Regions from separate parts of the Devosia beringensis genome, predicted to be linked through region 2. Evidence: predicted binding sites of a transcription regulator. Region 2 holds the regulator's gene; the other holds the start of a gene.

The links. Region 2 encodes HrcA, which represses chaperone genes, less so after heat shock. Its sites were predicted from a motif close to GTTAGCACTCNCNNNNNGNGAGTGCTAAC; they were not measured.
Region 1: the regulator HrcA is predicted to act here: its motif matches at 8,293-8,321, upstream of GDR53_RS04070 (co-chaperone GroES).

What each region holds. Positions count from the first base shown of each region.
Region 1 covers NZ_CP045422.1:815,631-830,547, reverse strand. The annotation lists gene hisS (histidine--tRNA ligase) at 1-1,140, shown strand, start outside; gene GDR53_RS04105 (ATP phosphoribosyltransferase regulatory subunit) at 1,137-2,201, shown strand; gene hisG (ATP phosphoribosyltransferase) at 2,198-2,905, shown strand; gene GDR53_RS04095 (glycosyltransferase family 2 protein) at 2,978-4,201, shown strand; gene GDR53_RS04090 (TSUP family transporter) at 4,208-4,957, shown strand; gene GDR53_RS04085 (BrnA antitoxin family protein) at 4,967-5,203, opposite strand; gene GDR53_RS04080 (EF-hand domain-containing protein) at 5,312-6,034, opposite strand; gene groL (chaperonin GroEL) at 6,266-7,912, opposite strand; gene GDR53_RS04070 (co-chaperone GroES) at 7,961-8,251, opposite strand; gene GDR53_RS04065 (DUF427 domain-containing protein) at 8,433-8,795, shown strand; gene GDR53_RS04060 (hypothetical protein) at 8,886-9,077, shown strand; gene GDR53_RS04055 (DMT family transporter) at 9,258-10,118, shown strand; gene GDR53_RS04050 (sigma-54-dependent transcriptional regulator) at 10,126-11,556, opposite strand; gene GDR53_RS04045 (ROK family transcriptional regulator) at 11,731-12,936, shown strand; gene GDR53_RS04040 (EAL domain-containing protein) at 13,048-14,295, shown strand; gene GDR53_RS04035 (shikimate kinase) at 14,302-14,844, shown strand; gene GDR53_RS04030 (TIGR01459 family HAD-type hydrolase) at 14,876-14,917, shown strand, end outside.
Region 2 covers NZ_CP045422.1:1,801,673-1,816,589, forward strand. The annotation lists gene GDR53_RS08765 (MarC family protein) at 1-159, opposite strand, end outside; gene GDR53_RS08770 (HAD family hydrolase) at 267-983, shown strand; gene GDR53_RS08775 (hypothetical protein) at 980-1,360, opposite strand; gene gshB (glutathione synthase) at 1,360-2,304, opposite strand; gene GDR53_RS08785 (YraN family protein) at 2,434-2,817, opposite strand; gene rsmI (16S rRNA (cytidine(1402)-2'-O)-methyltransferase) at 2,786-3,673, opposite strand; gene GDR53_RS08795 (type 1 periplasmic-binding domain-containing protein) at 3,783-5,000, shown strand; gene GDR53_RS08800 (MBL fold metallo-hydrolase) at 5,058-5,864, shown strand; gene hemW (radical SAM family heme chaperone HemW) at 5,861-7,018, opposite strand; gene GDR53_RS08810 (non-canonical purine NTP pyrophosphatase) at 7,008-7,649, opposite strand; gene GDR53_RS08815 (hypothetical protein) at 7,646-7,819, opposite strand; gene rph (ribonuclease PH) at 7,816-8,532, opposite strand; gene hrcA (heat-inducible transcriptional repressor HrcA) at 8,672-9,742, shown strand; gene grpE (nucleotide exchange factor GrpE) at 9,869-10,465, shown strand; gene pncA (bifunctional nicotinamidase/pyrazinamidase) at 10,607-11,242, opposite strand; gene pabB (aminodeoxychorismate synthase component I) at 11,264-13,036, opposite strand; gene GDR53_RS08845 (hypothetical protein) at 13,166-13,498, shown strand; gene dnaK (molecular chaperone DnaK) at 13,747-14,917, shown strand, end outside.

The DNA.
Region 1 (14,917 bases), 990 kb from region 2:
AAGCCCGGCCCCGGCCGCTTCCGCCAGTTCATGCAGTTCGATGCCGATACCGTCGGCGCCGCCAGCCCCGAGGCTGATGCCGAAATGTGCATGATGATGGCCGATGTCATGGATGCGCTGGGCCTGTCGGGCCAGTACATCGTGCGCGTCAACAATCGCAAGGTGCTCGACGGCGTGCTGGCCACCGCCGGCGTCTCCAGCGAGGGGCAAAAGCTCACCGTCTTGCGCGCCATCGACAAGCTCGACAAGTTCGGCCCCGAAGGCGTCCGCCTGCTGCTCGGCGCCGGCCGCAAGGACGAGAGCGGCGACTTCACCAAGGGCGCCGGTCTCACCGAAGACCAGATCGCGCCGCTCCTGGCCTATGTCGCCAGCGGCGAACCGGCTCCCGGCGTCGCCCGCGGCAGCAATGCCCATGTCGTGTCCACCATCAATGCCCTGGCCGGCCTCATCGGCGGCTCGGCCACGGGCCTTGAAGGCGTCCAGGAACTGGCCAGCATTTTCGGTCTCGTCCAGGCCGGCGGCTTTGCCGATCGCGTCGTGCTCGATCCCTCGGTCGTGCGCGGCCTCGAATATTATACCGGCCCGGTCTTTGAGATCGAGCTGACCTTCAAGGTGCAGAACGAAAAGGGCCAGGACGTGGTCTTTGGTTCGGTTGGTGGCGGTGGCCGCTATGATGGCCTCGTCTCCCGCTTCCGCCGCGAACCCGTCCCCGCCACCGGCTTTTCCATCGGCGTCTCGCGTCTGGCCAGCGCCCTCAAGCTCACCGGCAATCTCAACGCCGCCGAGCCGGTGGGCCCGGTCGTCGTCCTCGTCATGGACAAGGACCAGACCCCTGCCTACCAGGCCATGGTTGCCGAGTTGCGCCGCGCCGGTATCCGCGCCGAAATGTTCCTGGGCAATACCAAGAATTTCGGCAAGCAGGTCGCCTATGCCGATAAGCGCAATGCCCCCGCTGTCATCATCGAGGGCAGCCAGGAGCGTGAGCAGGGCATCCTGCAGGTCAAGGATCTGGTCGCCGGCAAGCAGGCTGCCGCCGCCATCACCGACAATGCCGAATGGAAGGCCGCACGCCCCGGCCAGTTCGAGATCAAGCGCGAAGACCTGGTCACCGCCATCCAGACCCTGCTGAGCCAGCCATGACCGGAGCCGGGCTGCGCCGCGCCAATCTCGAAACCCTGGTCGAAGCCCAGGGCGCCACGCGCTCCACACCGCCTTTACTGCTCTCGGCCGATCCCTATTTCGATCTGGCCGGCGAGGAGTTCGGCCGCCGCCTGCTGCTGACCACCGACGCCACGGGTGCTGAACACTGCCTGCGCCCCGATTTCACCCTGCCCATCGTCCAGGCCTATATCGCCGATGGCGTCGGCAAACCGGCCGCCTTTTCCTATCTCGGGCCCATTTTCCGCCAGCGCGATACCGGCGCCGCCGAATTCGATCAGGCCGGCATTGAGCTCTTGGCCCAGCCCGATGGCGATATCGCGCTCGATCAGGTGCTGACCTTTGCCCGCGCCGCCGCCTCCATCTTCGGCGTCGCGCCTCAGATCCGCCTCGGTGGCGTTGGCCTCTTCGAGGGTCTGCTGGCCCAGGCCGACATGCCCGATGCCTGGCGCCCCCGCATCCGCAACCGCTTCGGCCATACCGAGGCGCTCGACCGCCTGCTGACCCGCCTCGAAGCCGCCCCCGATCTGGCGCGCGAGGCCCAGCCGAGCCGCGACGACCTGATCGAGGATGTCACGGCCCAGATGGTCGCGGCCGGTCTCAGCCTTTCCGAAGGCCGCACCCCCGACGAGATCGCCGACCGCTATCTAGAACAGCAGGCGCTCGACGCTGCCCATGTCCCGCCGACCACGCTCAAGCTGCTGCGCGACTATCTCGCCATTTCCGGTCCCGTGCTGCAGGCCCTGACCCAGGTCGAGGCCCTGGCGCAAAGCCACAGGCTGATGCTGGGGGCGCCCATCCGCGCCATCCGCCGTCATCTCAATGGCCTGGGCGAAGCCAAGGTCAGCTTTGACGCCAGCTTTTCGCCCCGGCTCGATTACTATACCGGCATTGTCTTTGAACTGACTGGCCCGGGTGGCGAGGTCCTTGCCTCGGGCGGTCAATATGATCGCCTGCTCGAACGCCTCGGCGCCAGGGCTCCCATCGCGGCCTCCGGCTGCTCGGTCTGGGTCGATCGCCTTGAAGCTGAGGTCACCCCATGACTGGCATTACCCTGGCCGTTCCCTCCAAGGGGCGCCTTGAAGAACTCACCCGCGACTGGTTCGCCCAAAAGGGCATGACGATCACCCGCCCGGGCGGCGCGCGCTCCTATCTCGGCGCCATCGACGGCCAGCCCGACATCACCGTGCGCTTCTTTCCCGCCTCCGAAATTGCCCGCGAACTGATCCGCGGCAGCATCGATATCGGCGTCACCGGGCTCGATCTCGTCCACGAGACCAGCGAGGCCGGCCCGGCCAGCGTCTCCATCGCCAGCAAGCTCGATTTCGGCAGGGCCGATTGCGTCGTCGCCGTGCCCGAGGCCTGGATCGACGTCACCCATATGCACGATCTGGCCGATGTCGCTTCCGACTTCCGTGCTCGCCACGGCCGCTGGCTGCGCATCGCCACCAAATATATCACCATCACCCGCCAGCATTTCGCCAAAGCCGGCATCGCCGAATACCGCACGGTGGAAAGCCTGGGCGCCACCGAGGCGGCACCGGCCTCGGGCGTGGCCGATATTGTCGTCGACATCACCACCACAGGCTCCACCCTGGCCGCCAATGGCCTGCGCGTGCTCGAGGATGGCATCATGCTGCACAGCCAGGCCTGTCTCGTCGTCTCGCGCACCGCCGACTGGTCGCCCGAGCGCCGTGCCACGCTCGACCATCTGCTCGCCCGCATCGGCGTAACGTCCGGCCTCTGAAGTCGGCGGGGACGCCATTGCAACAGGCGTACGATTCGCGGCACAAGGGACCAAAATGGCCTGGGGGGCGCCGTGGCTGAGCAAGTTGAACTGACCATCCTGATGCCGTGCCTTGACGAAGCCGAGACCCTGGCCATCTGCATTGCCAAGGCCCGCAGCTTCCTCGCCATCAGCGGCATTGAAGGCGAAATTCTCATCGCCGACAACGGCTCGACTGACGGTTCCCTTGCCATTGCCGAGGCGGCCGGCGCTCGTGTTGTGCCCATTGCGCAGCGCGGCTATGGCGCCGCCCTGGCCGGGGGCATCGCCGCGGCTCGCGGGCGCTACATCATCATGGGCGATGCCGACGACAGCTACGACTTCTCCCACCTCGACGCCTTCATGACCCAGCTGCGCGCCGGCGCCGATCTGGTCATGGGCAACCGCTTTGCCGGCGGCATCGCGCCCGGCGCCATGCCCTGGCATCATCGCTATATCGGCAATCCGGTGCTCAGCACCCTGGGCCGGCGCTTCTTCCATACCCCGATCAGCGATTTCCACTGCGGCCTGCGCGGCTTTTCGCGCGAGGCCATTGTCAGCCTCAATCTGCGCACCATCGGCATGGAATTCGCCTCCGAAATGGTGGTCAAGGCCACCCTGGCCCAGCTCGACGTGCGCGAAGTGCCCACGACCCTGGCCAAGGACGGTCGCTCGCGCCCGCCCCATCTGCGCTCCTTCCGCGATGGCTGGCGCCATCTGCGCTTCCTGCTGCTGTTCTCGCCGCGCTGGCTGTTTCTCTATCCCGGATTTGTCCTGCTCTGGCTGGGGCTGATCGTCGGCGGCATTCTGCTGCCCGGCCCCGCCCGCATTGGCGGCGTCAGCTTTGACGTGCACACCTTCCTGATTGCCGCGCTCTGCATCATCGTCGGCCTGCAGTCGATTTCCTTTGCCATCATCGGCCGCCGGTTCGCCTCCCGCTACGGCTTCATCCCCCGCTCGGGCAGCTACGATCGCCTGCTCGAGGCCCTGACCCTCGAGCGCATCCTGCTGGTGGCCGTGCTACTCATGCTCAGCGGCTTGACGGCGCTGTTCTGGGGCGTTGGCGAATGGGCCGCGCGCGATTTCGGCGACCTCAATCCCAGCATCACCATGCGGCCGGTGATTGTCGCCCTCACCGCTTTGGTCTCCGGCTTCCAGCTGATGATGAGCGGCTTCATGTCCTCCATGATCAATATCCCCATCTACGAGCGGCGCATTGCCGACATGCCCGCGCCCGATGACCCCATGCAGCGCCGCCGCCAACAGGATCGGACCTGACCCTCTATGCTTGAACCTCTGGTTTTGCTGGCTCTGGCCGCTGTCGGCCTGCTGGCCGGCTTTGTTGACGCCATCGCCGGTGGCGGCGGCATGATTGCCTTGCCCGCTCTGCTGGCGGCGGGTCTGCCGCCCGTGGCAGCCCTGGCCACCAACAAGCTGCAGGGCTCCATCGGCACGGCCATGGCGGCGGTCACTTTCTGGCGGCGCGGCTATGTCTCGCTGCAGGCCCTGCTGCCGGCCATCCTGCTGACCTTTGCCGGTAGCTTTGCCGGTGCGCTGGTCGTCAAGCAGCTCGATACCAGCCTGCTCAACATCGCCGTGCCGATCGCGCTGATCGGCATTGCACTCTACTTCCTGTTTGCGCCCAACCTGTCCGATGTCGACAAGGTGGCCCGGCTGCCCTTCGCGCGCTTCGTGCCGCTGCTGGGCTTTGCCATCGGTTTTTACGACGGCATCTTTGGTCCGGGCACCGGCTCCTTTTTCACCATCGGCTTTGTTCTGCTGTTCGGCTTGGGCCTGACCCGCGCCTCGGGCAATACCAAGGTCCTCAATCTGGTGTCGAACCTGGCCGCTTTGGCCATCTTCATACCGTCCGGCGACGTGGTCTGGCCGGCAGCCATGGCCATGGCCGTGGGCCAGCTGCTGGGCGGCTATATCGGCGCCCGCACCGGCATTCGCTTCGGCGCCAGATTGATCCGGCCGCTGGTTGTCGTGATCTCGATCGCGCTGGCCCTGCGGCTGCTGATCTTCCGTTAAAGCCAGGACCTATTCGGCATCGAGCCCGGCTGACGCGCGCAAAGCGGCATTGATGCGCTCCTGCCAGCCCGGGCCGTCCTCCTGGAAGTGCTCGAGCACCGCCCGGTCCAGCCGCAGCGTAACCATGTCCTTGCCTTCCGGAATGGCCTTGGGTTTGGGCGCGGCAGCGACCGGCTTGCTGGTGGCAGCCTTGAAGGCGGCTTCCGCCTGGTCCATCGCGCTGCCGGTTCGTCTTGGTGGTCGCATTCCTCTAGTCCTTTGAATTGGCCATTCTGGCCGCGGGCGCGGTCCGCGACACCGATTGCACCAGACAGCGTCCGCAATGGGGCAGGGGCGCATGCGCCCCCGCCAGGCTTATGCCGCCGCGCTGAAGACGGCGGCCAGCTGCTCGAGCAGCGTCTGCTGCTGGCTGGCCTTGTAGGCAATCTGCGCGGTCGCCAGCAGGCTGGCGCTGGTGGTCGTATCGTCTTCTTCCGCGTCGTCCGAGGCCGGGGGCGGTCCTCCGGGCGGCGGACCGCCTGGCGGTGGGCCGGAAGCCTGCTGGCTGCCGGTGCTGCTGGCGCTGTCCTGCAGGGCGGTCTTGACCGCATCCAGGAAGCTCGAGCTTTCCGTTTCGGTGATCGAGCCGTCGCCATTGCCGTCGATCATGTCGAACAGCTTCTGCAGGTTCTCGTCACTGATCGCGCCGGCGCCCTCGTCGTCCCCCAGTTCGGCCAGGGTCACGGCGCCGTCGCCATCGCTGTCGGTCGCCGCGAAGATGTCGGCATTGCTTGGCCCGGCCAGCTGCTGGGTCATGAACGCCATCGACTGGCCCTGCTCGGCCATCTTCGTGTCGAAGATATCTTTTTCGCTGCTGGTGACGCTGCCGCCACCATCGCCATCCATGGCGGAAAACAGGGCTTCTGCCCTTTTGTTGGCTTGGGCGCTCGACGCATCCTTGGGCGCGTTGAGCTTGATCTCGTCCAGCGTCAGGCTGTTGTCGCTATTGCTGTCCAGGCTGGCAAAGCTTGGTGGCTTGAAGGCAGTGCGCATCAGCTGGGAGGCTGACTGGGCGCCGATGCCGCTGGTTGTTGACATTCCACTCCTTGGCGGTTGCAGCCGAGGGAACTCGGCCATCACAACAGAGTGCGCAACATGGTTAATCCGGTCTTAACATTTGCCCGGTCAGCCCGCGCCATAGCAAGTTTAATGTGCCGGTAAGGTTTGCCGGAGCTCAGGACAAGAAAAAGGCGCGATGTTGCCACCGCGCCTTTTCCATGGAGTTCGTGACTGGGAAGTAACGAACTCCAAACTCTGTGGAGGGCTGGACTAGAAGTCCATGCCACCCATGCCGCCCATGCCGCCACCGCCGCCGCCGCCCATCTGGGGAGCCGCATCCTTGGGAGCCTCGACGATGAGGGCTTCCGTGGTGATCAGCAGCGAGGCAACCGAAGCTGCGTCCTGCAGGGCGGTGCGAACCACCTTCACCGGATCGATGACGCCAAGGGCGACCAGGTCGCCATACTCGCCCGTTGCGGCATTGTAGCCGAATGTGATCGAGCTGTTCTCGAGGATCTTGCCGACAACCACGGAGCCTTCGGCACCGGCATTGTTGGCGATCGTGCGGACAGGCTCCTGCAGCGCGCGCTTGACGATGGCAATGCCGGCGTCCTGATCGGCATTGATGCCCTTGGACTTCATGGAAGCCGAAGCACGCAGCAGCGCGACGCCACCACCGGCAACGATGCCTTCTTCAACGGCGGCGCGGGTTGCGTTCAGCGCGTCGTCGACGCGGTCCTTGCGCTCCTTGACTTCGACTTCCGTCGAGCCGCCGACCTTGATCACCGCAACGCCACCGGCCAGCTTGGCCAGACGTTCCTGCAGCTTTTCCTTGTCGTAGTCCGAAGTGGTCTCTTCGATCTGCGCCTTGATCTGGCCAACGCGGCCCTGGATGTCTTCCTTGGTGCCAGCGCCATCAACGATGGTGGTGGTTTCCTTGGTGATTTCCACGCGCTTGGCAGTGCCCAGCATGTCGATGGTCACGTTCTCGAGCTTGATGCCGAGATCTTCCGAGATCACCTGGCCACCGGTCAGGATGGCGATGTCTTCGAGCATTGCCTTGCGGCGATCGCCGAAGCCTGGTGCCTTGACGGCAGCAACCTTGAGGCCGCCACGCAGACGGTTGACGACCAGGGTCGCCAGGGCTTCGCCGTCGATGTCTTCGGCAATGATCAGCAGCGGACGCTGGCTCTGCACGACTGCTTCGAGGATCGGCAGCATGGCCTGCAGGTTGCTGAGCTTCTTTTCGTGCAGCAGGATGACGGGATCTTCGAGAACCGCAGTCATCTTCTCGGCATTGGTCACGAAGTAGGGCGACAGGTAGCCGCGGTCGAACTGCATGCCTTCGACGACTTCGAGTTCGGTCTCGGCGGTCTTGGCTTCTTCGACGGTGATGACACCCTCGTTGCCGACCTTCTGCATCGCTTCAGCAATCATCTCGCCGATGGCGGTTTCGCCATTTGCCGAAATGGTGCCGACCTGGGCAACTTCGCTCGACGACTTGATCTTGGACGAAGCGGCCTTCAGCGAGGCCACGACTTCTTCGACAGCCATGTCGATGCCGCGCTTCAGATCCATCGGGTTGAAGCCGGCGGCAACAGCCTTGACGCCTTCGACAACAATGGCCTGACCGAGCACGGTCGCGGTGGTGGTGCCGTCGCCGGCAATGTCATTGGTCTTGGAGGCGACCGAACGCAGCAGCTGTGCGCCCAGGTTCTCGAAGCGGTCTTCCAGCTCGATTTCCTTGGCAACGGTCACGCCGTCCTTGGTGATGCGCGGGGCACCGAACGACTTTTCGATAACGACGTTACGACCCTTGGGGCCGAGCGTTACCTTGACCGCGTTGGCCAGGATGTTGACGCCGCGCAACATCTTGTCGCGGGCTTCAGTCGAAAACTTTACTTCTTTGGCAGCCATGTGAGGCGCTCCTTGAAATGGTTGAGGGCGAATGGGGACGCTGAAGGCTTAGCCTTCGACGATGCCCATGATGTCGCTTTCCTTCATGATCAGCAGCTCTTCGCCGTCGACCTTGACCTCGGTGCCGCTCCACTTGCCGAACAGCACGCGGTCGCCGGCCTTGACGTCGGGAACGACGCGCGCGCCGCCTTCGTCACGGGCGCCGGGGCCAACGGCGACGATCACGCCTTCGCTGGGCTTTTCCTTGGCGTTGTCCGGGATGATGATCCCGCCTTTGGTCTTTTCTTCGCCATCGAGGCGGCGGACGACCACGCGGTCGTGCAGGGGACGGAAGCTCATGACTTGCTCCTATAGCAGCATTTGAATGCAATTTTTGAGCTGTTAGCACTCACCATACGAGAGTGCTAACAGGTGCTGGGGATATAGGATTGGGCCCTGTCGGAGTCAAGCGCGGGTGAACTGACTTTGTGCTCGCGCGTTGATAGAGTTCACGCTTCCAAACCATCCATGGCAGGTAATCATGACGCGTCAATGTCTCGACAAGGATATCAGGATCACCCCGGCCACGGGCCGTGTCCACGTCATCTTCGACGGGGCCGAGATCGCCAGCTCCATCAATGCGCTTGAGCTCGATGAGCCCGGTTCGCCGCTGCGGGTTTATTTTCCCCTTGACGATATCCAGCCCGGCATTCTCGAAGAAACCGAGACCCGCACCCATTGTCCTTACAAGGGCGAGGCCTGGTACTGCACCATCAAGACCCTTACAGCCACCGGCACCGACCAGGTCTGGTACTATCCCGATCCGTGCCCGCTGGTCGCCCCCATTGCCGATATGCTGGCCTTCTGGGGTGATCGCATCGAAATCCGCTATTCAAAAGTCTAGCCGCACCGTCCGGGGCAGGGGCCCCGCCCATGGTGCATCTTTTTCGCTCAGCCCCTTCCACGCCGCGCCAAGCTGCGGCATAAGGCATCCATGACCCAGGACAACACACTTCAGATCAAGCTGCGCCTCAAGGGCGGCAGCGGCCCCAATGCCAACTGGCACTGGGAACTTCACGACGCCACCGGCAAGGTGGTCAAGACCGGCAGTGCCGTAGGTCCCGAAAGCAAGGCTTTCACGACCGCCCGCATCGCCAAGGAAAAGCTGGAATCGGCCAAAAACTGATTTCCCGACCCGGCGCGCCAGCCTCTGCTGCGCCGGGCACTGCCGTCCTGCCGCTTTCCGAGCCACGAGCCCGTCGTGTCCCCTTCTGCTTCCGCCACGCCGACCAGCCCCGTGCCCGTCGCGGCCGGTCCCTTACGCGGCATTACGCTAAAAGTGCTTTCGGTCTGCTGCTTCGTGGTCATGGCCACGCTGCTCAAGGCCACCGAAACCATCCCGGCCGGTGAACTGGTCTTCTTCCGCTGCTTTTTCGCCATTCTGCCCGTGGTCGTCTATCTGACGTTCACGCGCCAGCTCCGCACTGCGCTGGTCACCGCCAACCCAATGGGCCATGTGGTCCGCTCCTTTATCGGCGTCACCTCCATGGGCCTGGGCTTTTTCGCCCTGACGCGCTTGCCACTGCCTGAAACCACCGCCATCGGCTATGCGTCGCCGCTGCTTATCGTCGTGTTCAGCGCGCTGCTGCTCAAGGAGCGGGTGCATCTGTTCCGCTGGTCCGCCGTGCTCATCGGCATGCTCGGCGTCGTGATCATCCTCTGGCCGCGCCTCACCCTGTTTTCCGGCGGCACGCCGCTGGGCAATAGCGAAACCGTCGGCGCGATCGCGGCCCTGGGCGCGGCGGTCATGTCGGCCTTTGCCATGATGCAGGTGCGCAAGCTGGTGCAGACCGAACGCACCGAGACCATCGTCATCTATTTCTTCGTCTGCGCCAGCCTGCTCTCGCTGCTGACCATCCCGCTCGGCTGGCAGATGCCGACCCCGCAGCAGGCCGTGCTGCTGGTCTGCGCCGGTTTTGCCGGCGGTATCGGTCAGCTGCTGCTGACCTCATGCTACCGCTATGCCGACATGTCGGTCATTGCCCCGTTTGAATATGTCTCGCTGATCCTGACCATCATTATCGGCCTGGTAGTCTTCGCCGAAGTGCCCACCCTGGCCATGCTGAGCGGCGCGCTGATCATCGTCGCCTCCGGCATCGCTGTCATCCTGCGCGAACACTATCTCGGCCTCGACCGCATCAAGGCCCGCGAAGCTAGTACGCCCTGACCCTGGATCAGCCGGTATGGCTTAGCTCTGCCCAGCCCTGCCGCTTGCGATAGATCGTTGAGGGGCTGATTTCGAGCGCCGCTGCCGCCAGCGAGACATTGCCGCCAAAGCTGGCAATGGCGTCCTCGATGATGCGCTGTTCCTGCTGCCACATCGGCAGGATGGCGGCCCGTCGGTCGCCACGTGACGGTATCTCGGCCGGGGTCGGCAGCCCGCGCGTCTCGATATCGGCCGCTGCCAGCATGGCGGCAGTAATGTCCCCGCCATCGAACATCACCACCAGGCGCCGCACCAGGTTCTGCAGCTGGCGCACATTGCCCTTCCATTCGGCGGCCGACAGCAGGCTGGCGACCTCACTGCTATAATCGCCAAAGCTCTTGTGTTCCTCGGCGGCATAGCGCGTCAGGAAATGCCGGGCCAGCACCATGATGTCGCTCGGGCGCTGCCGCAGCGGCGGCAGGTGGATGGGCAGCACATGCAGCCGGTAAAACAGGTCTTCGCGGAATTTCTTTTCGGCAATCAGCTGCATCGGGTTGCGATTGGTGGCGCAGATCACCCGCACATCCACCCGCCGCACCGCCCCGTCGCCGACCCGGCTGAGCGTTCCGGTCTGCAGAAAGCGCAGCAATTTGCTCTGCAGCGACAGGTCCATTTCCCCGATTTCGTCGAGAAACAGCGTGCCGCCATCGGCCAGTTCGGCCGCGCCCTTGCGGTCTTCATGCGCGCCGGTAAAGGCGCCGCGCGCCACGCCGAACAGTTCGCTCTCCATCAGGTCGCGCGGAATCGCGGCGCAATTGATGGCCACCAGGCGCTTGCCGGCCCGGTGTCCCTTGGCATGCAGCGCCTCGGCGCACACATCCTTGCCGGTGCCGCTTTCCCCGGTGATGAAGACCGGCGCCGACGAGGCGGCGATACGGCCGATCTGCTCATAGACAAACTGCATGGCGCTCGAGGCGCCGATAAAGCCGGCAAAATCGCTCGGACCTGCCGGGATGCGGCCCTCGATGCCCAGCGAGCGGCACTTGCCATGCCGCTGCGCCAGTTCGCCGATCCGCGCCGCCATGATCGGTCCGTTGATCGGCTTGGCCACATAATCATGTGCCCCGGCGCGCATCGCGCCTACCGCGGCCGATACCGAAATCCCGTCCGACAGCGCCACCATCAGCGCCCCGTCCGCCAGCCGCACCAGCCGCAGCACGGCCTCGTCGCTGTGGCTCGCCAGGTCGCCCAGGCTGGAAAGATCGGCCAGGATGATGTCGAATTCGCTGTCGCGCAGCAGCTCTGCGGCCCGCTTGCCGCCCGAGACGACCGTAATGGCAGCGGCCTGGTCGAGGCATTGGGCCAGGGCGTGTGCAACCAGTTGTGCTTGTTCCTGGTCCCGGTCGATCAGCAATAGCCGGCCGCTTGGGTCGCCATCGCTTCGATTCTGCATCGCCATGCGGCCCGGTCCTCACGTCTTCATTGGATGCTTGCCGGATGTCTGACCGCCATCGCGGCGCTTCCGGGTATGAACCGATTGTTTCCCAACAGGGTAAATTTTCCGTTCCGTATTCACGAAAATCAATACTTCATTGGACTTGATTGCAGTCACGCCAGTCGGTTAAGTCACGCCATGCAAAAGAATTCCGAGACGGCCGAATTCAATCCATTGTCTCGCGGCGTTGCTCAGTCTGGTGTGCGCATCACCAATGAGCGGGCCGTGCTGACGCTGATCACGGTGAATCCTGGCGCCTCCAACGCCGATGTCGCCCGGTTGTCGGGTCTGGGTCCCCAGACCACGTCCCGCATCATTGCCGAACTTGAGTCGCGCGGCCTGGTCATGCGTGGCGACGTGCTGCGCGGCCGGCGCGGCCAGCCGGCAACCCCGCTCTTCCTCAATCCACAGGGCGCTGTCTCCATCGGCATTGAAATTGGCTGGCGCCATTATGAGGTGCTGGTCCTCGAAATGTCCGGCAAGACCCTGGCCAGCGTGCGACGCAGCTACCTCTGGCCGGATGCACGCACCATCTTTGGCGATATCGCCGCCGAAGTGGCCACCATTACCTCCGGTCTCACCGATCTGCAGCGGGCCCGACTCGCTGGCATTGGCCTGGCCACGCCGTCCAAGATCGGGCGCAATATCGGCCTGGTGCAGGCGCCTGTTGAGCAGGCGGCTCTGTGGGGCGATATTGATCTGGTCGCCCGCATCGCCGCCGATACCGGCCTGCCGGTGCAGTGGTTCAACGATGGCAATGCCGCCTGCTGGGCTGAAGTCATTGCCCAGCCCTCGCCGCGGCCGCAGGGCTTTGCCTATTTCCAGATCGGCACCTTCGTCGGCGCCGGCCTGGTGGCCAATGGCGAGCTCTGGGAAGGCAATGGCCACGCCGCCAATCTCGGCTCGATGCTGGTTTCCGATGCCCAGGGCCAGCCGACCTTCGTGCATCTGCTGGCCTCCATTACCGCCCTGCAGGATCAGCTGACCGCGGCCGGCATGACCGTGCCCGGCGGTAGCCCCTTCAACTGGGACTGGGCAGCGATGGAGCCGGTGGTGACCCAATGGCTCGACAGTGCCGGCCTGGCGCTGGCCAAGGCCATCGTCAATACCCATGCCGTGCTCGAACTGGACAAGTCGATCATCGACGGCGTCATGCCGCGCCCGATTGTCGAGCGCCTGCTGGAACGCGTGCGGGTGCACCTGGCGGCCCTGCCGACTCTGACGGCCGACCATCCCCCGGTGGAAATGGGCCACCTGGGCGCTTCGGCGGCCGCCAATGGCGCCGCCCAGCTGGTTCTGTTCCAGCGCTTCTTCTCGCGGGCCTGGAAGCTGTTTTCCACCTGAGGACACGCAATTAGCCTTGGAAGAGCCGGCCTGCGGCTTTTGCAGCCCCGTTCACGGTGCTAAGAGGATATGCCGAATCCCGGCACTTGAAGTGGGTTTATAGGTTTGCCCGTGCAGGCACTGGTCTACACGTTCATTGCCCTTGCTGCGGCCGGCGTCGGTGCCACGGCGTATTTCGGGCTGACGTTCACGCCCGCAGAGGCCATCCTTGCCGCCATAGTCTTCGGCTGTGTCTGCGTCGTGCTGCTTGAGCGTTCCCTGCGCCAGCGCGCTGAAAATCGCCTTGAACGCGCCATCGAGGATCTCTCCCGCCTGCTCGCCACCGATGCCCAGGCCGGCGCCGTGCTGGGCCAGCGCATCAATGCCATGGCCGATATCAATGCCGATCAGCGCCTCGAGGGCGTCGAGGCCGACATTTCCGTGCTCGGCACGGTCATCCGCCAGGTTGCCGAGGCCGTTGCCGAAATCGAGGAGCGGGTCGCCAAGGCCCAGCCCGCCGCCCGCGAGCGCATGATCGCAGCTACCCAGCAGGTCCAGGCGCCGCTGCCCCCCGTGCGCGAGCCCGAGCCGACCATTCCGGTCGAAATGGTCCGCCAAGCGCTCAACGACAACCGCCTCGTCTATCATATCCAGCCCGTCGTCACGCTGCCCCAGCGCCGGCCGCAGGGCTATGATCTGGTTCCCCGGCTGCGACTGGAGGATGGCGACCTCGCCGACGGCGTCGATTTCCTGCCGCGCCGCGGCGGCCCCGACGTCATGCGCAATATCGAGGGCGTGGGCCTGGTCGAGGCCATCACCATTGGCCGTCGGGCACGCGCGGGCGGCCAGCCCATCAAGCTCTATATTCCGCTGTCACGCGCCACCCTGAGCGATTCGGCCGCCTCTGAGCAGCTGCTTGCCTCGCTCGAGGCCAATCGGCTGATTGCCGAGGGCATGATCTTTGCCATCAGCGAGACCGACTGGCAGAGCCTCACTACCCCCGAGCGCGCCGTCACCGACGCCATCGCCCGCAAGGGCGCAGGCTTTTCCATTCTCAATGTGCGTTCGCTGCGCATTGATGTCGCCGACCTCGCCGCCCGCAATATCCGCTCGCTGCGCATCGACGCGGCCCGCTTCATCGAGGCGCCCGAGAGCTTCACCGATTTCCACGCCGCCGACATCGCCAATTATATCGCCCGCTTCGACGTTCTGCTGCTCGCCACCGGCATTGCCAGCGAACGCCAGATCATCGAACTGCTTGAGGATGGCATTACCCTGGTCCAGGGTCCCTACATCGCCGCCCCCGGCCCGGTGCGCCCCGATCTCATGGTGGAACCCAGCCGCCCCGCGCGGCCGCAGCTGCGCCGCGCCGAGCTTTAGCCTGTCGTGCAGATCCTGGTGCTCAACGGGCCGATCAATGCCGGCAAGACGACAACGGGTCGGGCACTCGCCGCTTTGCTGCCAGATGCCTTGTTCATCGATGGCGATGACCATGAGGCCGCTGACGACGCGCCGCTCGAACAGCGAATCGAGGCGTCCTTTGCCCATATTGAGCAGCTGATCGCCACCACCCTTGCCGGCTTTATCGTCGTCGCCGTGCCGCTGCGCGACGTCGACTATCGCCGTCTGCTGGTTGCTGGCGCTGCCCGCGGCGCGGTTTTGCGCGTCGTTACGCTGGCGCCACCGCCCGCCATCGCCTTCTCCAATCGGGGCAACCGGCCGCTCTCGTCCGGGGAAGTCGAGCGCGCCCGTCAGATGCATGAGGAGGGCTATGCCGACCGGCCCTTCAGCGACCTGATCGTCACTGATATGGCCGGTGCACAAGCGACGGCGGCCGAGATTGCCAGGTCCTTTAAGCTCCCGTTGGCCGCACGGCAGCCATCCACCGGCGTGTTTCCACTTGATCCCCAGGCGCAAGCTGCCACATAGAACCCTCACCCGTCCGCATCGGAAAGTCGCGATGACCAGCCCGCTCCCCTCGATCTCCGGCCTTGCCGAACTC
Region 2 (14,917 bases):
CAGGATGACGCCGGCAATGATGACGCCGCGGGTGGCAAAGGCAAAGCGCTGCTTGGCGGTATTGCGCTTGGTCAACGCGGCAAAGATGAAGGCGATATCGGCCACGCCCACGGTGGCAAACAGGGTGGCAAAGGCGGCCAGGAAGGTCGTGGTGGGCATGACGCTGCTCCAGTTTTCTTCCTTCTACGGCATTTGCGACACGCGGCCAACCTTGCCAGTGCCGGCCGGCCCTCCTAGGGTCGCGCCTGGTCAGCCGGAGCCCCATGATGCGCGACACAGGCGAAATTCGCGGCATCCTGTTCGACAAGGACGGGACGCTGATCGATTTCAACCAGACCTGGTTCGGCATCATCACCGCTCTGGCCCGTCAGGCCAGCGGCGGGGATGAAAGCGCCGCACGCACGCTGATCGGGCAGGGCGGCTATGACTGGAGCCAGCAGAAATTCGTCGGCGGTTCGGTGGTGGCGGCCGGCACGATCGAGGATCTCGTCGATCTCTGGCACCCGAGCTTGCCCGAGTCGGAACGCCTGGCTCGCATTGCCGCCTATGACGCCGTGGCCGTCGCCGAAGGCAGCCGCCGGGCCGTGGGCATTGGTCCCTTGCAGCAGACGCTGACAGCGCTGGGGGAACGCGGCCTGCTGCTGGGCATCGCCACCAATGATTCGGTCGCCGGCGCCCGGGCCACCGCCGCGGCGCTGGGAGTGACTGATCACTTTGCCACCATTATCGGCTATGATTGTGTTGCCCGGCCCAAGCCCTGGCCGGACCAGCTGGCGCTGTTTGCCGCCCGCACGGGCCTAGTGCCCAGCGCCATCGCCATGGTGGGCGACAACAGCCATGACCTCGACATGGCCCATGCCGCCGGGGCCGGCCTGGCCATCGGCGTGCTGTCGGGCAATAGCAGCCGCGCCGAACTGGCGGGCCTGGCCGATATCATCGTCGATAGCATTGCCGACCTGCCAGCGCTGTTTGCGGGGCGCTAGAGCAGCCGCGCCAGCGTCGCCAGACCGGCCAAAGCGAGCAGGGCCAGGGCATCGAGCCAGCCGCGCGAGCGGCCGAGCCAGGCCGGCTTTGGTCGGGTGCTTGGCAAAAACCTGACCAGCCAGAGCGCGCCAAAGAGCACCCAGACGCCAAAGAAGGCCACCATAACCAGATCGGCCCAGCCAGATCGGTTGAAGCCGACCATGATGCGGGTAATGCCGGCGCCGAGCAGGATGAACAGCAGATAGGCGCCGGTCATGGCGGCGGAGTTGCGCCAATAGGGCAGGGTCAGGGTCTGGCTAGCCTGCTGGTTGCGACGCCAGCGGCGGAACAGGAACCAGGACAGCGCCGCCAGGACCAGCCCGACCAGCAGCGCCATCAGGCGCGGCGCTTTTCGATGGCGTCCCAGATCAGCACGGCGATGTCGGGGCCACCGAAGCGCTTGATCTCGCGGATGCCGGTGGGGGAGGTGACGTTGATCTCGGTGAGATAGTCACCGATGACGTCGATGCCGACAAAGATCATGTCTCGCGCCTTCAGCGCCGGGGCGATCGTCGCGCAGATTTCCCGCTCGCGGGCCGTGAGTTCGCTCAGTTCCGGCCGGCCGCCGACATGCATGTTGGAGCGCGCCTCGCCATCGGCGGGGATGCGGTTGAGCCCGGCCACCGGCTCGCCATCGACGATGATGATGCGCTTGTCGCCCTTGCGCACGTCGGGGAGATATTTCTGGATCATGAAGGGTTCGCGGTAATTGGCCTCGAACAGTTCCAAAAGACTGGCGAGGTTATGGTCACCCTCCTGGATGAAGAACACGCCGGCGCCGCCATTGCCGTAGAGCGGCTTGACGATGATATTGCCATGTTCGCGGCGGAAGGCGTGGATCATGGCACGGTCGCGCGTCACCAAAGTTGGCGGCATCAGCTCGGGGAATTCGGTGACGAGGATTTTTTCGGGCGCATTGCGCACGGCGGCGGGCGGATTGACCACCAGCGTCTTGGGGTGCAGCCGCTCGAGCATGTGGGTGAGCGTGATATAGTTCATGTCAAAGGGCGGATCCTGGCGCATATGGATCACGTCCTGGGTCGAGAGATCCACACGGCTGGCCTCGCCCAGCGTGAAGTGCTCGCCCCGGGGCTTGTCGAAGACCTCGATCGGGGCCGCCAGCGCCGTCACCACATTGTCGCGTAGCGCCAGGGTGTCGGGGGTGTAGTGCAGCAGCTTGTGGCCGCGCGCCTGCGCCTCGAGCATCAGGGCGAAGGTGGAATCGCCATTGGGGTTGATGGTGGCGACATGGTCCATCTGGACCGCGACGTTGAGTTTCATTCTGGCCTCATCTGCACTGGCATGGCGCGCGAAGGCCCTGGTCGGGCGAAACGCGCTGCGCGTTGATGGCACGGCGGGGCGGCGCTGTCGATTGCTGCGGCCGCTGGAGGGCCGTTGCGGCGGTGGCGCTCAGCCGCCAAAGGCGTTGGCCAGGTGATAGGGCCAGCGCCAGCGCGCCAGGAAGATGACGTCGAAGCGCCGGTCCCGGCCGGCCAGACGGGGGTTTCGGGATAGCCAGTAATCCGCCGCCCGGACGATGCGGCCCCGGTTGATAGATTCAAAGGTTGCCAGCAGGCTCTCCGCCCGGGCGCGCGCCTTGACCTCGACAAAGACGATCGTGCCCCAGCGCTCGGCGATCAGATCGATTTCGCCCAGGGGCGTCCTGTAGCGCCGGGCCAGGATGCGGTAGAATTTGAGCCGCAGATACCAGGCGGCCAAAGCCTCGCCGCGATGGCCACCGCGATAGGCAGCGATGCGCGCCTTACTGCCGGGCTTTAAGGGCGAGCGCGGCATCATAGACATCCTTGCGCTTGAGCTTGTACTGGGCGGCGATAACGTCAACGGCGGCGCGCAGCGGCTGGTCAGCCATAGCGGCCAATAGCGCCGCCTGCCAGTCGGCCGCCTCGGGGGCAGCAGGCGCGGCGGCACCGGCCACCACAACTACTGCCTCGCCCTTGGTTTCGGTGCCGGCAAACTCGGCGGCGAGCGCTGCTAGCGTGCCGCGATGGACGCGTTCAAAGCGCTTGGTCAGTTCCAAAGCCACCGCCGCCTGACGATCACCAAAGACCTCGGCCATGGCGGCCAGGCTATCGTCGAGCCGGCGCGGGCTTTCGTAGAACACCATGGTTTCACGTGAATCGCTGAGCGCTTTGAGCGCATTGAGGCGGGCGCCGGCCTTGGGCGGCAGGAAGCCGTGAAAGGCAAAGGCGTCGGTGGGCAGGCCGGCCACGACCAAAGCCGAGAGCAGAGCGGAGGCGCCGGGAATGGCAAAGACGGGCAGGGCGGCCTCGGCCATGGCGCGGATCAGCGGGAAGCCGGGATCAGAGAGCAGCGGCGTGCCGGCATCGGAGATCAGCGCGAAACAGCCGCCGGCGGCGATGCGGGCGACGATGTCGTCGGCCTTGGCGCGCTCATTGTGCTCGTGCATCGCGATGCGGCGGGTGCGGATGCCATAGTGATCGAGCAGGCGGGCGGACATGCGGGTGTCCTCGCAGAGCACGGCGTCGACGGCGGCCAGGGTTTCCAGCGCCCTTATGGTGATGTCGCGCAGATTGCCGATCGGGGTCGCCACGACATAGAGGCCGGGAGCGAGCGGGGGCGCGACAAAGGTGGTACCGGCGATGAAATAGCCGGGGGTGGGATCAGCCATGCGCGACGGTTTCCTGGCAACTAGAGGGCATTGAGACTTGGTTAAGCAATTGCGACCAGAATGTTAACATACTGTTCGCAATTTACGGCCAAGGGCGACGTTAGATCGAATGGCAGGTGATGGCATAGCACGGGTACTGGGCGCCGTCGGCCTCTTGGTGCTGGCGGGCTGTTCGCCGATCCATATTGCCTCGCGCACCATCGATTTCGGCTTGGGCCCGAGCCAGCAGCAGGCCGCGGCCAATCCCGCCCTGACGCCGCTGACACCGACCGGCCCCAGCCAGCAATTCGGCCGCGGCCCGGTACAGGTGAGCCTCTTGCTACCGCTGAGCGGGGATCCAGGCCTTGCCGCCGTCGGGCAATCGATGGCCAATGCCAGCCAGCTGGCCATGGCCTTCATCGAGGCCAATCCGAACATTGCGGAAAATACCACCATCACGCTGCGCGATACCGGCGGCTCGGTCGCCGGCGCGACAGCCGCCACCAGCGCCGCCATCGCGGCTGGCGCCAAGCTCATCCTGGGGCCGCTGCAGGGCGATGCGGTGATGGCCGCCGGGGCCGTAGCCCGCTCGGCCGGGGTGCCGCTGATCGGCTTTTCCAACAATCCGGCGGCGGCCGTGCCCGGCGTCTACCTGCTCAGCGTCCTGCCGGACATGGAAATGAAGCGGGCCCTCGACGCGGTCAAGGCTGGCGGCCGGCGCGGCGTCGCCGGGGCCTTTCCGGGCTCGGCCTTCGGCCAAGCGCAGCAGGCCGCCTTCCGGCAGCAGGCCATGCTGGCCGGCTTCGCGCCGAGTGCGGTTTATACTTTCAGCAGCCCCGCCGAGGCGGCCCAGATCGTGGCCCAGGCCAAGCCGCTGATCGACAAGGGGATGATCGATACGCTGTTCCTGCCCGACCGGGCGAGCGCCCCTGGCTTTGCCGCCGCCCTGACCCAGGCGGGGGTGAGTCCGACGGACGTGCAGATCGTCGGCTCGGCCGACTGGCAGGGCGATACCACGATTCTAGCGACCCCAGGCCTGGCGGGGGCAATCTATCCGGCGGTCGACCCGGCCGGCCTGACTGCGATCCGGGCCGATTACCAGGCGCGCTTCGGCGCCGCGCCGCATGCTTTGGCGACCCTGGCCTATACCGCCACGATCCTGGCCAATGTGAATACGCTGTCGCTGGCCAATCCGCCCTATGGCGCGGCGCTGCTAACCAGCCCCACCGGCTTTAATGGCCGCGACGGTGTGTTCCGCTTCCGCGCCGACGGACGCAGCGATTATGCGCTGGCCATCATGCGCGTGGCGCCGGGCGGGGCGGTCCAGGTCGAGGGCGCAAAACTCTAGCAGGGTATTTTCCCGTGTCCGTCGTCGTGTAATCTGGTCCCGAACCGGAGATGTCCGATGACAGTATGGATCTGCAAGACCTGTGGTGCCCACCATCCCCCTGGCGATGCGCCTCCGCTTGGCTGCGCCATCTGCCTGGACGAGCGGCAATATGTCGGTGCGAACGGGCAGGAATGGCTTGATCGCGACAGCCTCCGTACCAGCCATGCCAATGACTGGCGCGAGATCGAACCGGGACTGAGCGGCATCGGCCTGGTACCGACAATCGCCATTGGCCAGCGGGCGCTGCTCGTGCAGACGCCGGCTGGCAATGTGCTGTGGGACTGCGTGCCGATGCTGGACGACACCACCGCGGCGCGCCTGCTGGCGCTGGGCGGGGTCAAGGCGATGTGCTTTTCGCACCCGCATTTTTATACCGGCATGGTGGAATGGAGCGAGGCGCTGGGCGGCGTGCCGATCCGGCTGCCCGAGGCGGACCTGGCCCATGTGATGCGGCCCAGCCCGCTGATCGAGCCCTGGAGCGGCGACCGGCTGGACATCCTGCCCGGCGTCACCGTGCATCGGCTGGGCGGGCATTTTGCGGGCAGCAGCGTGCTCGAATGGGCGGCGGGCGCCGAGGGCAAGGGGGCGCTACTGGTCGGCGACACCATTCAGGTCGTCCCGGCCGCAGGCTGGGTGAGCTTCATGCGCTCCTATCCCAACCTGATCCCGCTGCCGGCCCACGAGGTCGGACGAATCGCCGGTCGCGTCGCCGGCCTCACCTTTGACCGGATCTATGGCGGCTGGTGGGACAAGGTCATTGCCAGTGATGCCAAGGCCGCGGTGGCCCGCTCGGCGGCGCGCTATATCAGGGCGCTGGATTAGGCGGCCAGATCGGCCACCACGGCATCCAGCACCGGCCAGCCGCGGTCGGTGACGCGCAGATTGCCATTGGGCAGGGTTTCGACAAAGCCATAGCCCTTGAGCGCGGCGATCTGGGCCGGGTTGATCTGGCGGCCCGACAGCGCGGTAAAGCGGGCCGGGGAAATGCCCTCCTTGAGGCGCAGGCCCATGACGAGGAATTCGTCGCCCTGCTCCTCCCAGGTCAGCACGTCGTCGACCACCATGCCATGGCCCTTGGCAAGCACATGCTTCTGCCACTCGAAGGGCAGCTTCTCATCGGCGGTGGCGTGGCGCTGATTGTTGATCATCAGCCGGCCATGGGCGCCCGGGCCGATGCCGGCATATTCGCCGTAGCGCCAGTAGAGCATGTTGTGCTCGCTCTCCTGGCCGGGGCGGGCGTGGTTGGAAATCTCATAGGCCGGTAGGCCCGCTGCCGCGGTCAATTCCTGCGTCATTTCATAGAAATCGGCGGCCAGGTCCTCGCCGGGGATGGTGAGCTTGCCGGCGGTCTGCAGGTCAAAATAGCGCGTGCCCTGCTCGATGGTGAGCTGGTAGAGGCTGATATGGCCCTGCGCCATCCACAGCGCTTCCTTGAGCTCGTCTTCCCAATCTTCCAGCGTCTGGCGCGGCCTTGCATAGATCAGGTCAAAGCTGGAGCGCTCGAAGACGGACTGGGCGACGCGCACGGCAGCCACGGCCTCCTCGACGGAATGGCGCCGGCCCAGTTCGGCCAGGGGGCCCGGGCGCAGCGACTGTACGCCAAGGGACACGCGGTTGACGCCGGCGGCGCGGAAACCGCGGAAGCGGTCGACCTCGACGCTGGTCGGATTGGCCTCAAGGGTGATCTCGGCCTGCGGCTCGACGGTCCAGTGCTTGGCAATGGCGTCGATGATGCGGGCCGTGCTCGACGGCGACATCAGCGAGGGCGTGCCACCGCCGAAAAAGATCGACTGCACGACGCGGCCGGGTGCCAGCTGGGCGGCATAGGCAATTTCGCGCTCATAGGCGGCGACATAGCCTTCCTCGTCGAAGGCGCCGCGATGGACGTGGCTATTGAAGTCGCAATAGGGGCATTTGGCCGCGCAGAAGGGCCAGTGCACATAGACCCCGAACAGATCGTTGGGGTTATTTTTCAATCTGGGCCTCGTAGAACTGCGCAAAGGCGCGGGCGCGGTGGCTGAGGCCGGACTGGCCGGGGGCCCAGGAATGCTTCATCTCCGCCGGCATCTGGCCAAAGGTGATGTCAAAACCCTTGGGCATGAAGACCGGGTCATAGCCATGGCCGACCGTGCCACGGGGCGGCCAGACCAGGGTGCCCTCGATTTTGCCGACATAGAGCACGTCGCGGCCATCGGGATGGGCCAGGCACATGGTGGCATTGAACGAGGCGCTGCGCAGGCCCGGCGAGGTGGCATTGGCGGCCTGCAGCGCATCTTCGACCCGCTTCATGGCGTGGTTGAAATCGCGCGGCACGCCGGCCCAGTCGGCGGTATAGACGCCCGGATCGCCATTGAGCGCATCGACGCAGAGCCCCGAATCATCGCTGAGCGCCAAGAGGCCGGTGGCCTGGGCGGCAGCATGGGCTTTGAGCCGGGCATTTTCTGCAAAGGTCGTGCCGGTCTCTTCCGGCTCGGGCAGGCCGAGTTCGCCGGCCGAAACGATGTCGAGACCAAAGGGCTCAAACAGCTCGCGGAATTCGGTGAGCTTGCCCGCATTGTGGGTGGCCAGCACCAGCCGATCGCCCGAACGCAGGCGCGGCAGGCTCATTTGCCGCTGCCCATCTTGGAAGTGCCCATGCCGGCATTCTTGGGCTTGGCATCGAGCGCGCGGGCTACGTCGCGCCAGAGGGCGCAGTTTTCCGGCGAGGCCTGGCGCGAGGCGCTGGCCTGGTGGGGGGCGGTTTTGCCGGCGACGAGTTTTTTGAACCAGGTGATCATGCTGCCAGGGCTGCCTGCTGGAGAAGGGTAAGGTCGGCAATGCCCTGTTCGGCCAGGGTCATCAGAGAATTGAGTTCGTCGCGGCTGAAGGGGGCCTGTTCGGCCGTGCCCTGGATCTCGACGAACTTGCCGCTGCCGGTCATGACGAAATTGGCGTCGGTATGGGCCTCGACATCCTCGAGATAGTCGAGGTCGAGCACCGGGGCGCCGCGATAGATGCCGCAGGAGACGGCGGCGACCGAATCACGCAGCGGGTTGGAGCGGGTGAGCTTGCGCTCCTCCATCCACTTGATGGCGTCGACCAGCGCCACATAGGCGCCGGTAATGGCGGCGGTGCGGGTGCCGCCATCGGCCTCGAGCACGTCGCAGTCGAGCGTGATCTGGGCTTCGCCCAAAGCCTGCATGTCGACCACGGCACGGAGGCTGCGGCCGATCAGGCGCTGGATTTCCTGGGTGCGGCCGGTCTGCTTGCCGGCGGTGGCCTCGCGGCGGTTGCGACTGCCGGTGGCGCGGGGCAGCATGCCATATTCGGCGGTGACCCAGCCCTGGCCCTTGCCGCGCAGCCAGCCTGGCAGGCTGGTTTCCACCGAAGCGGTGACCAGTACCTTGGTATTGCCGAACGAGACGAGGCAGGAGCCCTCCGCCTTCATGGCGACGTTGCGTTCGATCACGACGGCGCGCAGCTGGTTGGGTTGACGTCCGGAAGGCCGCATCAGTTTTCCACTTGGCAATTGCTGTTAACCGCCTCTTAACCCTCCTTGAGCCGGCTCACAAGCCGCGGGCGCTTGGCGGATGGCAGCAATGCGCCTAAATGAGTGACCACAGTTAAAGCGGACGATTTTAGCAAAAACCATGAGCCAGCTGCCGCAAGACTTTCTGAGCGTGCTCAATGCCCGCAGCCAGGACATTTTTCGCCGCATCGTCGAGCGCTATCTCGATACCGGCGCGCCGGTGGGCTCGCGCGACCTTTCCAGAATGCTGCAGGGCGGGCTGTCGCCGGCCTCGGTGCGCAATGTCATGGCCGATCTCGAAGATCTCGGGCTGATCGCGGCGCCGCATACTTCGGCGGGCCGGGCGCCGACCCAGGAGGGGTTGCGGTTTTTCGTCGATGCCATGCTCGAAGTGGGCGCGGTCAATGAAAGCGAGCGCAGCCAGATCGCCCAGTCGATCCAGGGTCAGAAGGGCCAGGTCGAAGACGTGCTCACCGAAGCCAGCCAGCTGCTCAGCGGCCTCAGCCATGGCGCCGGGGTGGTGATCGCCACCAAGGCCGACATGGTGTTGCGGCATCTCGAATTCGTGCGACTCGATTCGACCCGGGCCATGGCGATCCTGGTCGGTCAGGACGGGCAGGTGGAAAACCGCATCATGGAGACCCCGCCCGGGCTCACCGCCAGCGCGCTGACCCAGGCCGGCAATTTCATTGCCCATCACGTGGTGGGGCGGACCCTGGCCGAAGCACGCAAGGTGCTGGCGGCGCAGCGGGCCGAACAGCGGGCCGAGCTCGACGAGCTGACGCAGAAGCTGGTCGATGCCGGCATTGCCACGCTGAGCCAGAGCTCGCCCTCCAGCGCGCCGACGGTGATCGTGCGCGGCCGGGCGAACCTCCTCAACGACACCATGGCATCAGACGAATTGCTACGCATGCGGCAATTGTTCGACGAGCTCGAAAGCAAGGACGGGCTGCTTGAGCTGCTCGGCGATGCCGACAAGGCGCAGGGCGTGCGCATCTTCATCGGTTCGGAGAACAAGCTGTTTTCCCTGTCGGGCTCCTCGGTGATCCTGAGCCCCTACAAGGATGCCAATGACAAGGTGGTGGGCGTGCTGGGGGTGATCGGGCCGACACGGCTCAACTATGCGCGCATCGTGCCGGTGGTGGATTACACCGCCCATGTCATCACCGCGATGATGGCCCGCAAGCACTGATCGGGGGCCCCGGCAGGGGCGAGGGTCACCGGCGCGGGGCAGGCATCGGCGCAGGCAGGGTTGAAATCACCCCGATATTAGCCGATATGCGGATCAAATCCTTTGGTATGTGCGGAAACAGCAATGATGAGCGACGAGAACGCCGCCTCAGGCGAAGTGCCTGAAGTCGAAGTCCCGGTTGAAGAGACCGATGATAACATCGAGAGCATCGATCCGACCGTGGCCCTGCGGGCGGAAAACAGCGAGCTCAAGGACCGCGTGCTGCGCACCGTTGCCGAGATGGAAAACCTGCGCAAGCGTACCGAGCGCGAAGTCAACGATACGCGCAGCTATGCCATTGCCGGCTTTGCCCGCGACATGCTGAGCGCCACCGATGCGCTGAGCCGGGCGCTGATGATGCTGCCGCCCGAGGCCCGCGATTCTGGCGACGCCACGACCAAGACGCTGATCGAAGGCATCGAGATGGCCGAGCGCGAAATGCAGCGCCTGCTGGCCAAGCATGGCGTCAAGCCGATCGAGGCCGAAGGGCAGAAATTCGACCCGCACCGGCATCAGGCCATGTTCGAGGTTCCCGATCCCAGCAAGCCCGAGGGCACGGTGGTGCAGGTGGTGCAGGCCGGCTTTGCCATTGGCGACCGCATCCTGCGCCCCGCCATGGTGGGCGTCGCCAAGGGCGGCCCGAGCCACGCCCCGGCCGACGAGGCGATCGACAAGAGTGTCTGATTTGGCGCTGCCATTCGGCCGCAGCCCTCATGGCCTTTTCGGCTAAGATCCTTCCGCCGGAAGGATTTTACGGCGGTGCCGCCGCTTCGACGTTTCACGTGAATCCCCGCACCAGCGGGGATTTTCGTTTTGGGGGGCGGCTTAGCCCAGAATATCCCTGCTCATCACGCGCTCGACACCGGCCTCTGCCATGTCGGCCCAGGCCCGGGCGAGGCTGCCTTCATTGTCGATGGCCCGCGTGGCATCCTCGATGACGGTGACGTCAAAGCCGGCAGCAGCGCCGTCGATGGCGGTCCAGCCAACGCAGAAATCGGTGGCCAGCCCCACGATATAGAGCCGGCCGATATCGCGCTCATTGAGGTAGCCGGCCAGACCCGTCAGGGTCTCCCGATCGGCTTCCTGGAAGCCGGAATAGGAATCGATGGCGCGGTTATAGCCCTTGCGCAGGATCAGCTGGGCTTGCGGGATATCGAGATCGGCCGAGAGCGCCGCGCCATGGCTATTCCAGACGCAGTGGTCGGGCCAGAGCACCTGGCTGCCATAGGGCAGTTGCACGGTCTCGAAGGGGGCCTTGCCGGGATGCTGGCTGGCAAAGGAGATGTGGTCGGCCGGGTGCCAGTCCTGGGTGCAGACGACATGGGTGAACTTTTTGGCCAGGGCATTGATCAGCGGCACCACGGCGTCGCCATCGGCCACCGCCAGACTGCCGCCGGGCAGGAAGTCATATTGCACATCGACGACGACCAGCAGGTCGCTCGGGGAAATCTGCAGCGTCATCGGGCCATACTCCAGCTCAAATCAGGGTTGCACCCATTGTGCCGGCAGCAGGCCGCGCACGGAATTGCCCAGCCAGACTGCCTCGGCGCCGGCAAGGTCGGCAAGCGTCAAAACCGCCTCGGCCGCCCGGCCGGTGGCCAAGAGCTCGGCGCGCAGCGTGCCGGGCAGCAGGCCCGATGCCAGAGGGGGGGTCAGCAGCATGCCGTCCCGCTCGACAAACAGACTGGTGATCGAGCCCTCGGTCAGCTCGCCGCGCTCGTTGAGAAAGACCACCTCGTCCACCCCATGGGTGGCATGGGCGCGCTGGCGCGGGGTGTCATAGAAATCGCGGTTGGTGGTCTTGTGCGCCAGCCAGAGGCTCTGGCTGTCGAGGCGGTCATCGGCGATCATGAAGCGGAAGACCGGCGGATTGGGCGGCAGCGGCATGGCGGTCAGCGCCGGACCCTGGGCGTCGAGGGTCAGTCGGACGCGCATGGGCTGGGTGAAGGCCTGCCTGTCGAGCAGTGTCTCGATGCCGGCAAGGTCACAGGCCAAGCCGAAATAGGCGGCCGAGGCTGCCAGCCGGTCGAGGTGGCGCTGGCGCAGGGCGTAGCCCTCAGCTGGTGTCCAGAGCAGGGTTTCGATCAGGGTGACCGGGTCGGCGGGGTCGGTGAAGAAGGCCATTTTGAGCAAAGCCTCGCGATACTCGTCTTCGGCAGTGGAGTCGGCGACGATACCACCGCCAATGCCGATGCGGCCCTTGCCTGTCTCGTCGATGACCGCGGTGCGGATGGCGACGTTGAATTGAAGGTCGCCACTGGGCGCCACATAGCCGATCGAGCCGGTATAGACGCCGCGCGGACCGGCCTCGACATCATGGATGATTTCCATGGCGCGCAGCTTGGGCGCGCCGGTGATGGAGCCACAGGGGAAGAGGTTTTCCAGCAGGGCCGTGGTGCCGATGCCGGGACGGGCCGTCGCGGTAATGCCCGAGGTCAGGGTGTGGAGGGTACGGTAGGTTTCGACGGTGAAGAGGTCGGTGACTTTCACCGAGCCGATCTCCGCAATGCGGCCCAGGTCATTGCGCAGCAGATCGGTGATCATGAGGTTTTCAGCGCGGTTCTTGGGGTCGGCGGCCAGGGCGGCGCGGCCCGCCGCGTCCTCGGCAAGGCTGCGGCCGCGCTTGAGCGTGCCCTTCATCGGCCTTGCGCTCAACCTGTCCCCGTGACGGGCGACGAAGAGTTCGGGCGAGCGCGACAGGATCCAGTGACTGCCGGTATTGAGCAGGGCGCCAAAGGCCGCCTTCTGCTGGCGCACCAAAGCGGCGTAAAGCGCGACTGGATCGCCCTCGAGGCGAAAATCGGCGGGGAAGGTGAGGTTGACCTGATAGGTGTCGCCCGCCGCGATCAGGGCTTTGACCCGGGCGAAGGCCTTGGCATATTGCGCCAGGCTGAGGCTGGGCACGATATCGCGGGCATGGCCGGTGCGGGTGCCGACAAGATCGACCAGATAGGCGGCGACGGCGGCGGCATCAAGCCGCTGCGGGGCATCATAGAGGCCGAACCAGAGCAGGGGTGTCTCGCTGGATGCTGACAGCAGCGGGATGAGACGCTCTTCAAAAGCAAAGCCGGCCTCATAGGCGAGGTAACCGGCGGCCCAGAGGCCCTGGCGCTGGGCGTCCTCCAGCCGGGCCAGCGCGGCGCGCACACCATCGGCGTCATGGGCCGCGATCACGTCGCTTGGGGCGGTGAACAGCAGGCTGGTCGCGCCGGGGTTGAGCGTATCGTGCAGCAGGATGGAGCCGGGCGTGAACATGGCGTGGTTCTAGGGCTTCGCAGGGGCAAAGAAAAGTGCGCCGCCGCGCGGCGGCATCTTGATTAATTCCTGCCGCTGAAGATAGTGCGGTGCCGGCCGCCGATGCGCCCGGCTTTGGGGACATTTGTCATGAATACCTTCCTGAAGGGCAGCCTTGCCGCCCTCGTGCTGCTGGCTGGCGCCGTGCCCGCCTGGGCCGAAACCGTCGAGTTCACACTGATCAATGACAGCAGCCAGTCGCTGCATTATTTCTACACCAATCCGAGCAATATGGAGGAGTGGGGCGAGGACCTGCTCGGTGAGGACGGCACGCTGGAGCCGGGCGAGCAGGGCGTCGTTACCATCGGCGATGGCTCGGACCAGTGTGAGTATGATTTCCGCTTCGAGACCGGCGAGGGCGCCGTGCTTGAGGTGATGGCCATCGATATCTGTTCGCTCAACAGCTATACGCTGCAGGACTAGGCGTGACGGGGGACCGGCGCCCGCCGGTTCCCCAGTGCCGTCGATTTCGCCCAGAGCCCCCGCAAAGCGGCGCCAGGCGGCAAATGTGCCCTATGAGCGCTTGAAGCCGTACGGGGACCCCCCTATATACCCGACAGGCCCGGCAATGGGCGCAATTTCAATTGCAAGGAACCCGGTCCTTCGGGGCCACGGAACTGCCTCGCGAGAGGGGCTCCAGCATGGGTTTGCTGAATAGAGAGGCTAGAGTAATGGCTAAAGTCATCGGTATTGATCTGGGCACCACCAATAGCTGCGTCGCAGTGATGGACGGCGCCAATCCCAAGGTTATCGAAAACGCTGAGGGTGCGCGTACCACCCCCTCCATGGTCGCCTTCTCCAAGGATGGCGAGCGTCTGGTCGGCCAGCCGGCCAAGCGCCAGGCCGTGACCAATCCCGAGGGCACGCTGTTTGCCGTCAAGCGCCTGATCGGTCGTCGCTATGACGACAAGGTCGTGGGCAAGGACAAGAATCTGGTGCCGTTCAAGATCGTGGCCGCCGACAATGGCGATGCCTGGGTCGAGGCATCGGGCGAGAAGTATTCGCCCAGCCAGGTCTCGGCCATGATCCTGCAGAAGATGAAGGAAACCGCCGAAAGCTATCTCGGCGAGTCCGTCACGCAGGCCGTCATCACCGTGCCCGCCTATTTCAACGACAGCCAGCGTCAGGCCACCAAGGATGCCGGCAAGATTGCCGGTCTCGAAGTGCTGCGCATCATCAATGAGCCGACCGCGGCGGCGCTGGCCTATGGCCTCGACAAGAAGAATACCGGCACGATCGCGGTCTATGACCTTGGCGGCGGCACCTTCGACGTCTCGATCCTCGAGATCGGCGACGGCGTGTTCGAGGTGAAGTCGACCAATGGCGACACGTTCCTCGGCGGCGAGGATTTCGATCATCGCCTGGTCGACTATCTGGCCGACGAGTTCAAGAAAGAGCAGGGCATCGACCTGCGCACCGACAAGCTGGCGCTGCAGCGCCTCAAGGAAGCGGCTGAAAAGGCCAAGATCGAGCTCTCGAGCTCGACCCAGACCGAAATCAACCTGCCCTTCATCACTGCCGACGCCTCGGGCCCCAAGCATCTGACGCTCAAGCTGAGCCGCTCGAAGCTTGAAAGCCTGGTCGATGACCTGATCCAGAAGACCATCGAGCCCTGCAAGATGGCCATGAAGGATGCCGGCGTTACTGCCGCGCAGATCGACGAAGTCGTGCTGGTCGGCGGCATGAGCCGCATGCCCAAGGTGCAGGAAATCGTCAAGCAACTGTTCGGCAAGGAGCCCCATAAGGGCGTCAATCCGGACGAAGTCGTGGCGCTGGGCGCGGCCATCCAGGCCGGCGTGCTGCAGGGCGACGTCAAGGACGTGCTGCTGCTTGACGTGACCC